DNA from 2 places in the Lysinibacillus sp. NPDC097214 genome. Region 2 is predicted to be linked to the other one. Evidence: a T-box and tRNA genes for the amino acid it is inferred to sense, from the RefSeq annotation. Region 2 holds a T-box; the other holds one or more tRNA genes.
The links. A T-box is a leader RNA that pairs with one kind of tRNA and senses whether it is charged. The one in region 2 lies ahead of argS (arginine--tRNA ligase), so its partner is inferred to be a tRNA-Arg.
Positions count from the first base shown of each region.

Region 1: it encodes a tRNA-Arg, which carries the amino acid that the T-box ahead of argS (arginine--tRNA ligase) is inferred to sense. The anticodon was not compared.

Region 1 covers NZ_JBNNSS010000001.1:560,786-568,742, reverse strand. Annotated here, with positions in the region: gene ACQKMI_RS02760 (protein adenylyltransferase SelO) at 1-513, shown strand, start outside; gene ACQKMI_RS02755 (DUF2639 domain-containing protein) at 1,107-1,280, shown strand; gene ACQKMI_RS02750 (YqjF family protein) at 1,342-2,031, shown strand; partial or broken gene ACQKMI_RS02745 (hypothetical protein) at 2,046-2,711, opposite strand; tRNA gene ACQKMI_RS02740 (tRNA-Arg) at 3,262-3,335, shown strand; gene ACQKMI_RS02735 (hypothetical protein) at 3,516-3,713, shown strand; gene ACQKMI_RS02730 (hypothetical protein) at 3,833-4,309, opposite strand; gene ACQKMI_RS02725 (hypothetical protein) at 4,566-4,751, shown strand; gene ACQKMI_RS02720 (hypothetical protein) at 4,890-5,135, opposite strand; gene ACQKMI_RS02715 (DUF6241 domain-containing protein) at 5,259-5,795, opposite strand; gene ACQKMI_RS02710 (hypothetical protein) at 6,631-7,071, opposite strand; gene ACQKMI_RS02705 (hypothetical protein) at 7,552-7,752, shown strand.
Region 2 covers NZ_JBNNSS010000004.1:155,595-163,551, forward strand. Annotated here, with positions in the region: gene ACQKMI_RS10800 (putative protein N(5)-glutamine methyltransferase) at 1-102, shown strand, start outside; gene ACQKMI_RS10805 (VOC family protein) at 453-890, shown strand; gene ACQKMI_RS10810 (FAD-dependent oxidoreductase) at 2,331-4,214, shown strand; T-box leader at 4,373-4,592, shown strand; partial or broken gene argS (arginine--tRNA ligase) at 4,726-6,400, shown strand; gene ACQKMI_RS10820 (CynX/NimT family MFS transporter) at 6,572-7,744, shown strand; gene ACQKMI_RS10825 (DUF6434 domain-containing protein) at 7,863-7,957, shown strand, end outside.

The DNA of each region.
Region 1 (7,957 bases), on a different contig from region 2:
GCTATACACTTAGCTCAAGAGGCTCTTAAGCAATATCCTCAATTGTATTTTGCAAACTGGTTAGCGGGTATGCGAGCAAAGCTTGGGATATTCAACGAAGAAGATCATGACGTGGCACTAATTGAAGAGCTTCTAAAGTTAATGCAGCAACATCAAGCAGACTATACGAATACATTTATCGCATTAACCTTTGATAAATTCACTGAATCAGCGTTATTTAGTACAGAAGAATTTAAAGAATGGCATAAAAATTGGCAAGCAAGACTAGAAAGACAACAAGAAACAAAAGACATGTCTCAACAATTAATGCGTGAGCATAATCCAGCAGTTATTCCACGAAATCACCGTGTAGAAGAAGCATTAGAGGCTGCTGTTGAACAGGAAGACTATAGTGTAATGGAGCGATTACTAGAAGCTCTTGCTAACCCTTTTGCACATTCTAAGGAGCAACAGGAGTATACAACATTACCAACACCATCTAACCAACCATATCGAACGTTTTGTGGCACATAAGTTGAAAACGAAGGAGAATTCCTTCGTTTTTTGTTGGCTGCAATGAAATAAAGGTGCAAGTATAGCTCTTCGGCAAAACGAGGAGTTGATTTCCGTTCCGGCTGGGCGCTTTGCCGCTTTGCCACTGACGCTTCGCTTTCGCGCAGGGCAGAGCTTCCTGTGGGCGTCCGATGAGCCGCTTCGCTTCGCTGCAGGGCCTCGGGCCAACAGATGTTTTTGCGCGAAAGCGTAGTTCTAACGTAGCGGCAGCAAAGCGTTAGAATTAACAGGTGTACAATTGCGTCACTGTAATTAGTCTTTTCTGTTGATTATTGTGAGAAGCAATAGGGTTCACTTTTGAAATGTATAAAATTTATAAAAGTTCTACGGTATTGCTGTTTTCCGTTCCAGGCTAATCGACTCCCGTGGGAAAGCGAGTAGCCTGGAACGGAAATCACCCCATTAAAAGAGCATAACATTCACCAAAATTACCTTGACCCATTTTGGTTTTCAACAGTTGAAACGAAGGATAATTTCTTCGTTTTTTTATTTTGAAAAAATTGTCACTACATAATTTCTCGAGCATACGCTATGTATGAATAGTAGTGAAGGGAATGTGTAAAGTGCATAAGTATTCAAAAGGTTGGTTTGTGAAGCAACTACGAGATCATGGTATTTTGGTGCATCCACAATTTAAAAGTCATTTAGGCAATTATAAAGAATCCGAACTGCGCAATTTATATTACCGATATGTTGAAAAAGAAACAGTAGATTCAGAACAAAAATAGTCATGTTCGTTTGAATAACTCCTTTGTAGGAAAGAATTTAACTACAGAAAGGAGTTATTTTATGTGGAGTAAATCATGGATTTTGACGCAAATTTGGCAAGATGTGTTGTTTCTACATTGGCCAGTATCACCTAAGGATTTAGAGCAGTACATTCCGCAAGAGTTACAACTGGATCTCTATGAAAATAACGCTTGGCTTAGTGCTGTCCTTTTTAAAGTGAAAGGACAACGACTAAGATTTCTACCACTATTCCCAGGAGTTGATTCCTATTTGCAGCTTAATGTCCGGACATATGTTACATATAACGGCATGAAAGGAGTCTATTTTTTAAATTCAGATGTTACGAATCGTTTTATTGTACAAATAACTACAAAGGGTGGTTTATCATATCGCCATTCTAAAATATCTATGAAACAAAAAGAGAACAATTTTTCGTTTACAAGTATATATTACGGTGCACTGACAGAAAGGTTGAAAATTTCATATCAACCGATTGCTAGTGAAATAATTAGTTCTCCCTTTGAAAAATGGCTAGTGGAACGTTATCGTTCTTGGTCAAAATGGAAAAATTCTTTATTTCGGATAGATATAGATCATATACCATGGCAACTGCAACGAGTCCACATTAATATTGAAAGCAATACACTAGCTCCATTTGTAAAGGAATCAATACAAGGCATTCAACCGATTGCTCATTATTCAAAGAGTAAACAGGCTAGAATTTTTTCGCCAATTTTGGAAAAGAAATAACCGATTTATTAACGTTAATAAAAGAGGTAACAAAATTGCATGACAATGGCGCTTGCAATCATATCCGACATAGCAAGTGCCTCTGCCTCAATGTCGTCAAAAACTTGAACATCCTCAAGATAGTTTTTCTGAATCATAGTCACGGCTTCTTTTTTTGTTAAAGCTAAATGTGTATAGAACATTTTTTGCACTTCCTCAATACTTAAATACGGATTAATTCGATTTAAAAATATGGCAATTTCGTCAGCATTACGATACCATTCCATTTCCTTTTCATCCGCTGTTGCAGCATCTCCTTTGGCAGCTGCGGTTACTAGCTGTGCAGCAATAAGAAGATGTTCTTAAATCAGCTCAGCATAACGATCAGCAATTTGATCGCCGTAAAATGGACGTAGACAATTACCTAAGTCAGTCGCATTTTGTAACAGTCGCTTCTGCACAAAGGGTAAATCAGGTAAGCCAAACACAATACTAATAATCGTCATCCTCGTCCAATTGACATGCTCCATCCATAATAAACGATTCATTGCCATAAAATCAGCTTCAGCTCTACTGATACAGCGACGATGATCGTTCTGCGGCAATAAAAAATGGCGAACAGGTGCAGTATATTGTGTGGAAGTAGCTTTATATAACGCACTTAAAGGACTACCGTAATATCCATTTGAATATGAGTACAATGTATATCCACTCCCTTCAGTTTTTCTTCTACTGTAGAATACTCTGAGGTATTTCCATATATGAAAGAACAATTTTATGATAGGAGTGAATATGGCTATTCTTCATATATCATTTTCTTTGTCATCCCACCATCAACTGTTAGATTAATGTCTGAAAAAATTATTTGTTTGAATCAAATCATTCCATTCATCCATGTTACGTCATAAAAGATTTATGTTGAAATTTACCCGCCTTATTAATTAAAATATGTATAATATCGAAATGATCAACAAGACATCCTGTTCTTTCGTATTAGCTGCCCAATCCCTTTTGCACCGCCAGTTACGACAACTACTAAATCTTTAAACATGTTTGCATCCACCAGTTTTTTGCTTTGTATTATTTAACAAAAGTAGAGTAGAGAGATGGCATAATGAGGTACAGGAAATCATATAATATTTATATTGAGGCAAACCTTGCCTTCATAGTAAAATTAATGTTGACTTTATCGTAAAAAGGACATATAATAAATATTGTCCTTGATATGGACTACATAAAAAATAACATCATGTCTCAGTAGCTCAGCAGGATAGAGCAACGGCCTTCTAAGCCGTCGGTCGGGGGTTCGAATCCCTCCTGGGACGTCATAATTGCGGTGTGAACCGCGTCAAATCAACCTTCTTGCGTAGTTTTATAGCGGTCAATGAAGCGGTCTAACTGCGGAAATTGAAACGCCTTCTAACTAAACGTTAGGAGGTTTTTTTGCGTGGTCTAAAAAAAGAAACGGTTTAAATGTAGGTACGAATTTAAATGGAATATTCAGCGTGGAGGATAGCAAGAACCCGATCGTTGTTAATCCGAAGTCTGCGCTATCTATCGAAAAAGCGTTAGAGATTTTTGTAAGACAGATGCGAGCGAGCGGATTACGTGAGCGTACTGCTGTTCACGATTATGAAACGTACGTTGTAATTAACGACATTCCGAATAGATATCCATCAAATTGTTATGCGATTAATATATGAAAAGTTAAATACTCACTCGCGCCAACGAGTAGAGTAGCTGATCCTGCGTCAGGAGAATCGGCAATTATTCGCTAGAGCTTGCGCCAACAAGTATCTAGTAAAGATCTTTGTGCCAACACCTAGTTTTTTTTATTATTTTTCAACTGACTCTTTGCTTCATCTATTATTGTTGCAATTAACTCTTCCTTCGTTAATTTAAAATTATTACCGCCATATTGAAATTCATCTACCATATCACTTATGATGAACCATTCTTCAAGGTCTTCTGGGTAATCAATATCTCGAATCACTTTATTTATATCATAGACTATTTCAAAAACGTTATTCTTATCTTGTAGTATTTTTTCAGATAAATGCAAAATATAATATCTAGCACACTCTTCATATGATGGTTCTTGCAACTCCATCTCACTTAATGCTCTTTTAAAGTAATCTTCTACTTCAAAAATATTAAGTGGTTCTCTTAGAGAAGATAAGATATTTAAAGAACACGATGAACAATTATTTTCCAACATGGTGAAAGCCCAATTAATATAATCGACAGTCTTAATATCCTGATTTTGATATATTTTATAAAATAATAGTAGAGTGTTCATAGTATATCACCTCTAACATTTTTTTATTTATTATACCAAACAGCTAAGCATTGTTAGTTAAATAGCAAGTAACTGTTTCGAACAGTCTTGATTAAACAAAGGTACAACATAGCTTTTTCCTTTAAATGAGTAATAAGGAAGCATAACGCCTTCATTTCGCCCATATAGCCGTGGCTAAAAATGGTTTTAAATCATAAGTTGATGTATTTATCATCTAAAGTGTTTCGACGCTAGATCAAAGGAGGATTGAACGGAATTGAATATCGCAGCCGCCATCATAAATATTCAAGGGAAGATACTCGGGCAGACTGGACGTAAAACCAACGTATATTACAGCGAAGGCCAAGGCGCTTTGTTCGTATTTATGGGAGAACCTTTAACGGTCGGCAACGTAATTTACGCAGCGTCTGAAATGGAATTAATGATGAACCTTGACACCTAGAGTGAGTAAGGTTAAATGGAAGTGGACGGAATGATTTTAAAAAATTCAAAAAAAGTACTTTACATTACGTAAGTACTGACGATTCCGCCTAAACAAAAAAACGTCACTGCGGTTAAGCAGTGACATTAAGTGACGTTATTAATCTTCTGATTTTTTTGCAGTTAATTTTAGTAAATCTTCTACAAACTCAGGTGTTTCAAAAAATGTAAATACCTGATAACGAGGATTAAGTTTATTTCGCATTGTGTGGGACAAATCGTGGCCCAACTCAATCAATTCAATTGCTAAAGACTTTTTATATATGTTCTTCATCCCATAATCCTTTGCATTTAAAGCGATGTTTAAATAGTAATCCTCTGTCATTTGTTCTCGTTCATTTTTCATATATAAAACCTCCACCGATAATTTTTTGAATCTTAGTAATTTGGTGGATTTTTAGTAATTAATATTATGATAACAGACCGGTAAATGGCGGACAAATAAAAAAATAACACTCATTGCTGAGCGCTATTTATCATATAAGTCAAATTTTAAATTGTTTTCAATATAAGCTTGTTCTTCAGCGGGAGTCAACAAACGAATTGCTTTCCCTGAATTTCTTGATTCCTCGCCTCCTTGAAGTTCCCAAATTGCGTTATGATCTTCTACAGCATGAGAAAAATCACCTTTCGACCATCTTTCCAATATTGAAATGTAAAGCTCCTTAAATTTATAATTGCTTTCTTTGGAAATTGCTAACAATCGGTCAACTTTAGCCTGTGTTATTTGCGTGTGACCCCATTTTACTTTAGCTTCAACCTTCTGGTGAGACATGCTGTGAATGGCTTCGTTCACTTTGTGTTCTATTAAGTTGTCAGGATAAAGCAACTCTTCTTTTGTAACAATTTTATCTTCAAGTGTCACTCCAGCATGTTCAACAATTGCTTTTTCTTTTTCAGGAACAGGTTTCCCCATTTGTTCAGTGAATTTGATGTAACCAAACACTCCACCGAAGATGATTAATATTACAATGATACTGATAACCGATTTTGTTTTTCTTTTCATATTGAACCTCACTTATAAATATGTATTTCATTATGTAATTGGGTAGGGTGGTTGTGTAAATAAGTTAATAATAACAAATTATTGAAACTGGATTCAATAGATATAATCAATACAATTATGTATAGGTTAGGTCAACATAAACATTGTTTATGTTGAAAAGACTACTGCTGTGAGTACAGTATATAGTATGTATATGTATGTTATATAAGTCCCTCGTGCTGTGCGAGGTACCTATGACTACAGCTACTACAGTGTATATACATTACATATAGTACACATATAGGTCCGATTATTTGTCGGACTAAGGCAAAATTGTGAAATGTTCTATCCGATGTGCAAATGGCGCACATCAAATAGGTTTATGGGATTTTTCCCATTAACTCTAGGTATATAACGTTTCGTTAGACACCTACGAGCAAGAAACGTTGCTGGTCAAAATCGACCACATAGGTACGTAGCGAAATGCTACCTACCTATGTGGGTCAGTCGTGAAACACGACACACTTAAAGGTTGTGCATATTCTATTAAAGGGGAGGAGGCGAGCCTGTAAGCGTTGATAGTGAAGTAGGGGATATTTACACACGCTGTATAAATGAAGCTACAGAGCGATGTGTGGAGCTTTTGAGGAAGCATAAGAAAAGGATTTGTATATATGAAGAATAATCATAAACACAAATCCTGATTAACGTAACTCCGTAATTATTTTTCTTTAATAAAAAAGAAACCTGTTCCATTTTCTTGTAGTACAAATCCTTCTTTAACGGACATTTTTTCCACCATTTTTTGTTCCTCTGCTGTTTATTGAACTGAAGCTCTACGTTAGAGAAAAAAGACTTACTTAACTTCAATTACAAAGTCATAATTCGAACTTCCCTTTTTCCAATGTGCAGAAACACTATAAATATAAACCCCTTTCTCTTTTGGCACTAATAAAATATTGTCATTTAATGGGACATTCTCCATTTCGTTTTTATTAAACCATATAGATGCGCCCAACGTATTTTCTAGTGGTTTACGATTAAATTCTATTTTTAATTCAGCTCCAGGTGATACAACAACAGGTTTAAGTTCTTGATGTTTAATCATATCTGGCGGGGAAATCTTATCAACACATTGAACGTTAATAAGTCCATTCCAACAATAAGAACCTTGTGCCACTTCTACAGTATTATTTTCAATAGTTATGGTTGGTTTAGGTGGTTTAAGGTTAAATACAAAATAAATCCCACCTACTAACACAACTACAGCTAACAAAGAAATTAATACCTTTTTCATACACTTCCCCCCTTATTGTTTCTAAAGACACCGTATTCCACTAAACTGCCTAGTTAGTGGAATTACTGGATAATCAGTTGTTTGATATAGTGTAACGCACTTTCCAATGTTGGTATACGGAAGAGTGAGCTTGACCGAATCCCTAGTAGAGTTTAAAAACGTCTCAAATTGTTGGTATGATCATGTTGACTCAGTAGCTCTGCAGGATAGAGCAAAGGCCATCTAAGCCGTCGGTCGCGTGTTCGATTCCCTCTTGAGACATATCGAGGTTCAGATAGAATAAGTTTGAACTAACTAAAAAGTGGCACAAATCCTTTTAAGGGTTTGAGGCGCTTTTTTTGAGAGAGAGAAAAATGTATTTTGTTGCACTTAACCTCTATTTTGCAAGTTCTCACTAAACTATTTTTTGTCATTCTCTAATTAGAATAATTTATATGAAAAAAGGAAATAAATATGTGTAAAATGTTGGAGTTGATAGTTATGGAATTTGATAAAGAGAGAGAAGTTTACTGCTACAGCTGTCGCAAAAAAACTGTATTTACTCGTAAAGATATGCATAATAAAAATGGAGTAGATAGTCACTGTAGTGAATGTTCTGGTATTTGGTTTGAATGGCAAAATCGGGCTGTGGAGAGAGAAATGGAAAAATGGATTGAATATAATAAAGGGCTCGCAAATTAGAATATATTAACCATTGGTAGATATTCCATAATCAATAATACCCACAGTCTAATGTGAAAATAGCTCATGCCTAGGATGCATGGGCTATTTTTTAGTCTTTATTTCTTTGTTGAAATCGTAAAAATGAAAAATTTAACTTGAACACTTTATGAACGTTTTGTTAAAATTTGTAGCACTTTTAAATGTAATATAACAAAATGATAAG
Region 2 (7,957 bases):
GCTACTCAAACTTCGGAAATTTTTGCCGATGTTGGGCTAATTACCAAAATAGCTAGAGATGATAAATTAGATGCAACAGTTGTTATTGGAAGAAATCCTTAAACTACCGATGGCATGTAAATTCGAAAATAATCCCAAATCTTTGTTCCTATAGGTGTGCGTTGATCCAAGAATGATTAACGTACTTTTTTGTTGGAATTATTGAACGAACGGGGCAGTATTGTTGAATAATCAATGGGAAACATTAATAAAAAATAGGTGGAAAGTATATGAATAATTATCCCTAATTGACACCGTTATGGAAATGGGAAGGAATTTAAAAATAATTTAATACAAAATTAGTTAAATGATTCTTTTCTTCACTGTTATTATTATATTAATCGTCCCTTTGTTAATACTAGAATTTGAATACAGGATATTGCAAAATAACAGGAACATAGGAGGTATGAAATTTGAAGATCCAAAGAATAGATCATGTGGGAGTAATCGTAAATGATCTCTCTGCCGCCAAAGAGTTTTTTCTCGATTTTGGACTTGAGGTGAAAGGGGAATGGGAAATGGAAGGAGAGTTGATGGGATATGCAGTTGGGCTTAATGACGTTAAAGTAGCGTGTGTAGGATTGGGAATGCCAGACGGTCAGACATGGATAGAACTAATCAAATTTTATACGCCGTCAGATGAAAACGATAATCAGCAATCCCTTGCAAATACACTGGGTATCCGACATATTGCATTTACTGTTGAAAATATTGAAGCTGTTGTTGCCAAATTGAAAAAGAAGGGTACGGAAATCTTTAGTGAGATACAGCAATATGAAGAAAGTTATAAATTATGCTACATTCGTGGTCCAGAAGGAATTATTTTGGAGTTGGCTGAGGAAATCAAATAAGTAATGTTAATTAAAATGAAAGTACGACTCTTTGTTACTTTCTATTTTTTAGTTTGTGAAGAAATGTACTTAAACTCCCATGAAAGAACTGGAATCTTCTTTCATTTTCTGTGGTGAAGTGCTGATTTTTGCGCTTCATGGATGGCTAACGGGTGGTTAATTTAATAAGCAAATAATAAAAAATAGAACTTCCGCTTTTATGGGATTTCTATTTTTTACTTAATATCAACATTAAAATTTAAAGAATTTTCTTTTACATGCGGAGAAGATTTTCCTACGAATTAACTTTTGCTACTATGTCAATTAAAGAAGAAGTTATTGTAGAAATTAATCGAGGGAAAATTTTAAAAATTTACATATGCGAATTCGTTATTTAAGTTTTTCTTATATGCCCTATACACACTTGACATTTAAACCAACTGATGGGGAATTTGCAGATAAAGAACATTATTTGATGAAGTGGACAAGATAAAATCAAGATTGTTGAGTTGCTTAGGCAACTCTTTTTTCTTGTTCAACTAACGAGTAGCTATAGTTAAATATTCAAATTACGAAATATCAAACATAAAAACAGAGTTGAATCTACATATTTTGTAGATTAACTCTGTTTGTGCAATCTTTGAGAAAATAGCCTAACTAAAAGAGGAATTGTCCAAGGTTGTCTTAGCTTTACAAGAAATTATGTGGAAGAGGATTTCTTAAAAGTAAAATATTATCTTTAAAATTGTTTAGGATATGATAAGTAGTACAAACAGTTGCAAATACATTAATGTTTGTTTTGTTGAGGGATATTTGAAGGCTGTTAAACGTTTAATATATTTTTGTGGAGGACAAAGTACATAGAGAGCGTCTGGTACCATTTAAATAACCAGTAAAATGATAGTCTATCATTTGTTTCTATTGTAGTTTGATTTTTCATCACAATAAAACAATCATAAAGACCTACAACAATTTTATAGGTTCTGGTTGCTTCCTTGCTACATAATCGACTAGAATGATTATGTATCTTTTTTGTTTTAGGTTATACATACATATTTATTGTTTCTTATGCTCTTTATGCATTTGGATAGTTTTTAAAGTTGATATTCTGCTATTCCAACTCCAACGTTCCACCTCTTCGAATATCAGTATAGGTAACTGTCAGTAGAAGACTATTATTCATCATATTTTCATGCCGCACCGTCCAGAAATGGTACACTTGTTATAGGAAATGAAAACCTTTGAACTCGTCAGGCTAAGAAGGATTCAATTTTTCCTACTGCATGAAAACTATTTTGAAGAGTACCTAGACTGTAACGACCTACTTGGTTTGCTACAAATTCACGTTGAAATGTAAAGCCGTTAATAACTATATAAATATGTCATGTCAACTTTTTCAAGAGATGAGCATGATTAAAAACAAGAAATGTATATGGAAATTTTATCTATTGGAGGTATATTATGGGTAAGGGCTTGATAAGATCAGCCATGTTAATAGTAGTCATTGTACTAGGGATAGGAAGCTATTATTTTATAACAGAAATAAGAAGTGAAATGGCACATAAAAAACTTCTGGAAAACTATAAAAAGCCAATTCCGAATAAACTAAATGAAGAATATGATGTAATTGTCATTGGTGGAGAACCAGAAGGGGTTGCTGCTGCAGTATCATCAGCTCGTAATGGTGCAAAAACACTTTTAGTAGAAAAGCGTGAGGAATTAGGAGGGTTATTTACGTATGGAATGCTCAATTTCCTTGATATACCTCGAAATGACGCTAAACGACCAGTCAGTATGGGGATTTTTAAAGAGTGGCATGATCATGTTAGAGGGAAAGATGCATTTGGAATTTTAGATGCTAAGGCAGCTTTTAAAAAGCTTGTCGATGATGAACCAAATTTAACGCTTTCTGTACAAACAGAAGTCGTTAATGCCAATCTTGATGCGAACAGAATAACATCAGTGAAATTAAAAAATAAATATGGTACGTATGATGTGAAAGGCAAGGCATTCATTGATGCTACACAGGATGCTGATTTTGCTGCAATGTCAAAAGTTCCTTTTTTCATGGGTGGAGAAGATATTGGCATCAAGGATAAAAGAATGGCTGTTACCTTAATGATTCATTTGAAAAATGTTGATTGGGTTAAGGTGAAGAAAGCAGCTCACTCAAATACTTTTGGTGGTGCACACCTAAATGATTCAGTCATGTGGGGGTTTACAAAGCTACATGATGACTATAAGCCAGTACAAGAAGGTACGAGATTACGAGGCTTGAATTTAGCAAAAGTAGATGATGAATATTATATTAACGCTTTACAAATTTTTGGAATCGATGGATTGAATGAAAGTTCCAAACAAGAAGCAATCGAAAAAGGCAAGAAAGAGACAGAACATATTTTACACTATTTGCAAAAGAAGTTTCCTGGCTTTGAAAAAGCAGAAATTGTGAGTTATCCCGAAGAACTATATGTTCGCGAAACAAGACATATTTGGGCAGAATACCAATTACCGATGTCTGATGTTTGGAAAAATAGTGATCATTGGGATAGCATTGGTTTGGCTGCGTATCCAGTTGATGTCCAAGCGCAAACGCCTCAAGATTATGGATACGTTATTTCGGCTCCAGAACAATATGCCATTCCTTTCCGTTCTTTAGTACCTAAAAAAATCGATGGCTTGCTTGTTGTAGGTCGTTCTGCAGGTTATTCATCGCTTGCAGCGGGAAGTGCACGTGTCGTTCCAACGGGTATGGTGACTGGAGAAGCAGCGGGAGCAGCGGCAGCATTAGCAATTAAAGACAACGTAACCTTTAGAGCAATGAGCAAGAACAAAGAGCTCATCAATACCTTAAGGGAAGATTTAAAAAAACAAGGGGCTCTTGTAGATCCATTTAATAAGGATTATCCTTATAAAGATGAATGGTATGATAAATCCATTCAAACATTAATCAATTACGGGCTAGTTGTCGGTGGTTATTCGAATGACTTATACGTTGAAGATGCAGCAACAAAGATTAAGTTTGCGAAAATGCTAAAAGAGGGCATTCAACGTGTTAGTCCTGAGAAAATGAAAGCTCTAGGCGAGAAGCTAGATATCGTTATCTATAAAGTTGCTAATAAAGAAAGTGACCCAATTACAAGAGATGAAATCGCAGAATTCTTGGCGGAAGTATTAGTAGGTAAGTCAAGTGATAACAACTGGGATGTATTGATTGAAAAAGGGGTTATCAGTGAAAAAATAGCAAAAAGATTTACTGAAAACAAGAAACTTAAATTAAAAGAGATGTATGCCATTATGGCTGATGTCATCCGTTACGTAGAAAAGGAACATTCCCACTCATAAGTGGGGGATGTTCCTTTTCCTTATAGTTACAGGCATTAATGTTGTAGGTTATCGTAATATGCCCTAACACCGAAAGTGCTTATCAATACGATAATTTTAATATCAAAAACACAGTTGACTAAAAAAAGGAACTCCTGTAGAATATTTTGAAAATATAGTTAAATTCAAAGATAAAGAGAGTAGTTTATGGAGCAACTGGAAAGCGAATTAGGGATGGTGTGAGCCTAATACAGAAGCCATAAATGAAACGCACTTTGGAGAAGTTTCTCGAATTAGTAGTAGAGAATATCGGGGAGTCACCCCGTTAACAACTGAAAGTGGTCATATTATATGGCAACTAGAGTGGTACCACGGGATAACTATGCTCTCGTCTCTATTTTAGAGACGGGGGCTTTTTTTTATCTTCATTCAGTATGAATTGAACGTACACAATTCAAAATCCGGACGCATTGTTTATCTGCGCGAAAGCGGGAATTTCGTCTCGGCGTAATTGATTATTTTAGAGAGGAGAATGAACATGAATACACAAATCGCGAAAAGTATTGCTGAGGCTTTAAATAACGAGCTGTCTGTTATTGAAATTCAAAATTTATTGGAGAAACCGAAAAAATTGGACTTAGGGGATTTGGCATTCCCGTGCTTTACGCTAGAAAAAAAATTAAGAAAATCCCCTCAAACTATCGCTTCCGACATAGAAAACAATTTAAGCTGTGATTGTATACAAGAAGTTCAAGTTGTAGGTGGTTATGTCAATATATTTTATCATCAGCCAACGATTACTCAACAAGTGCTTAGCCAAATCGTAAAAGAAAAAAATTTATATGGGACCAAACAGGAGTCAAAAGGGAATGTAGTGTTGGATTTTTCTTCACCTAATATAGCGAAGCCTTTTTCTATGGGCCATTTACGTTCTACAGTGATTGGCAATGCTTTGGCTAACATTGCCGAGAAGAATGGCTACAAAGCAATTCGCATTAATCATTTGGGTGATTGGGGAACACAGTTTGGGAAATTAATCGTTGCTTATCAAAAATGGGGAGATCAAAAAACGATTGAAGCTGCCCCAATAGAGAAACTGCTAAAAATTTAAGTTCCATGAAGAAGCGGAGCAGGATGATTCACTAAATGAACAGGCACGTATCGCATTTAAAGCATTAGAAGATGGGGATGAAGAGACGTTAGCTCTTTGGCAATGGTTCAGAGATGCATCACTCGAAGAATTCAAGAACATTTACGAACTGCTTGGAATTAATTTTGATTCATTCGCTGGGGAAGCGTTCTATAATGACAAAATGGCTGCTGTTATTAAGGAATTGGAAGAAAAAGAACTGCTTGTGAAATCTGAGGGTGCTCATGTTGTTGAAATAGACAATATGCCTCCATGCTTAATGACCAAAACGGACGGTGCTACGCTCTATGCTACACGTGATTTAGCAGCTGCTTTTTATCGTCAACAACAATATGACCCTAAAAAATCATTTTATGTTGTAGGGCATGAACAATCACTTCATTTTAACCAATTATTTAAGGTCATTGAGAAGATGGGATATGATTGGGCAAAAGACTTGCAGCATGTACCTTTTGGGATGATTCTAAAAGATGGTAAAAAAATGTCGACGCGTAAAGGGAAAATTGTTTTATTAGCAGATGTTCTAACAGAGGCGATTGCTACGGCTAAGCGAAATATCGAAGAAAAAAATCCAAATCTAATGGATAAAGATAGCGTCGCACATCAGGTTGGTGTAGGAGCGGTCATTTTTAATGATTTAAAAAATGATCGTCTTCATGATATTGAGTTTTCCATTGAACACATGATGAATTTTGAAGGCGAAACAGGACCATATATTCAATATACGAATGCACGTATTGCATCTCTTTTGGAAAAAGCAGATGAACATAGTTATGAAGTATCTTTCGAAGCATTAGGTGAGCAAGCATGGCCTGTTATTTTATTACTGGAACAGTTTCCGAAAGTAATTGCTAGCGCCTTTGAAGAAGCAGATCCATCACAAATTGCTAAATACGCTTTACAATTAGCGCGTCAATTTAATAAATATTATGCGCAAAATAAAGTATTGATCTATGACAGCCAAAGAAAATCAAGATTGGCATTTTGTTTATGTGTATCCATTGTGTTAAAAGAGTCGTTAGCACTGTTAGGTATTGCCGCACCTAAAAATATGTAAGGACGATTAGCGTATCTACGACATGATACTAGCTACATTCGGCAAATATTAGTTGCCATGAAATTGACCGTTCAAAGAAAAAATGGTAAAAGGATATAGTGAGAATTCAAAGGTTTACCATATTTCGTTGAATTTTTAACCGTATAAATAGAGAGAAGGTTTTTAGAAAGTATGGAGAAAAAGAAATGGCGTGTTTCCATAGTACTTGTGGTTGTTTGTATTTTCTTGGTTGCGCTCAATATGCGCCCTGCAGTCACAGGAATAGGACCACTATTTAATGTACTTTTAGAATCACTCCATATATCAAATACGAAAATGAGCTTTTTAACATCTATTCCTGTGTTTTGTATGGGACTCTTTGCACCATTCGCAGTACCATTACAAAGAAAACTCGGGACAAAAATGGCTATTACGCTCTTATTAATCATCCTAACCATTGCAAATGGCTTACGCTTTTTACAAGAAAGTTATGTACTGCTTGTAGTCACAAGCTTTGCGGCAGGATTTGCCATTGCCCTTATTGGACCTATATTAAATGCCTATATCAAGAAAAAATTCCCGACCCGTTTTACTACGGTGGTAGGTATTTATTCATTTGGAATAGGAACAGGGGCAACATTGAGTGCGGCACTAACATTACCATTTTATACTCATTTTCATGAGAGCTGGACGATGGCCCTTGGTTCTTGGGCAATTCTTGCTATCATTGCTCTATGCATATGGATCCTGACAATACAAAATCAAGAGCTACCAGAGACAGCTGTATGTACGGAAAAAGTAGCACGAAATCCGTGGAAAAATGTCCGTGCTTGGACTATTTTAATTTACTTTGGCTTACAAACATCTTTGTTCTTCTCAATGATGTCCTGGTTAGCACCGATGTTACAGGATAAGGGTTTTTCCCTTGGTGCTGCAAGCTCTATGCTAACATTTATGTCTATTGTACAAATGATTGGGAATATTTCGGTTCCCATACTAATGGAAAAATGGCCAAGTCGAATCGGTTGGCTTATCTCTTTAGGGGTCTTTGGCATTATTGGCTTTGTGTTGCTATGGGTAGGCTCAGGGACTTTGTTATGGATTGCGGTATTCATTATAGGTATCGTATTAAGCGGCTTATTTCCAATCGGTTTATTGTTACCATTGGATGAGGCAAGAAATGACGAGGAGGCAAATAGTTGGTCATCTATGGTGCTTTCAGGCGGCTTCATGATAAGCGCCATTATCCCTATACTAATCGGCTATTGCTATGATGTGACTGGTAACCATACATTTACCTATGCAATTTTTATTACATTAATGCTAGGCATTATAGCTACTATCCTTTTTCTTAAGAAAAAATAATGTGGAGACATGCGCGAATGTACGCGCATGTTTTTTTAAAGACTGTTTTCGTTATTGTTTTTGCTAAATGAGAACGATTGTTCTGCAATGTGACATAAGTAATATGGAGGTGTAATTTATGAGACCTAATCTAACGAAAGATATAAGTGTAGAAAGTTTTAACGATTACTATTGGTTAAAGGAAGAATTGCAATCTTTTTGTAGAGAAAACGG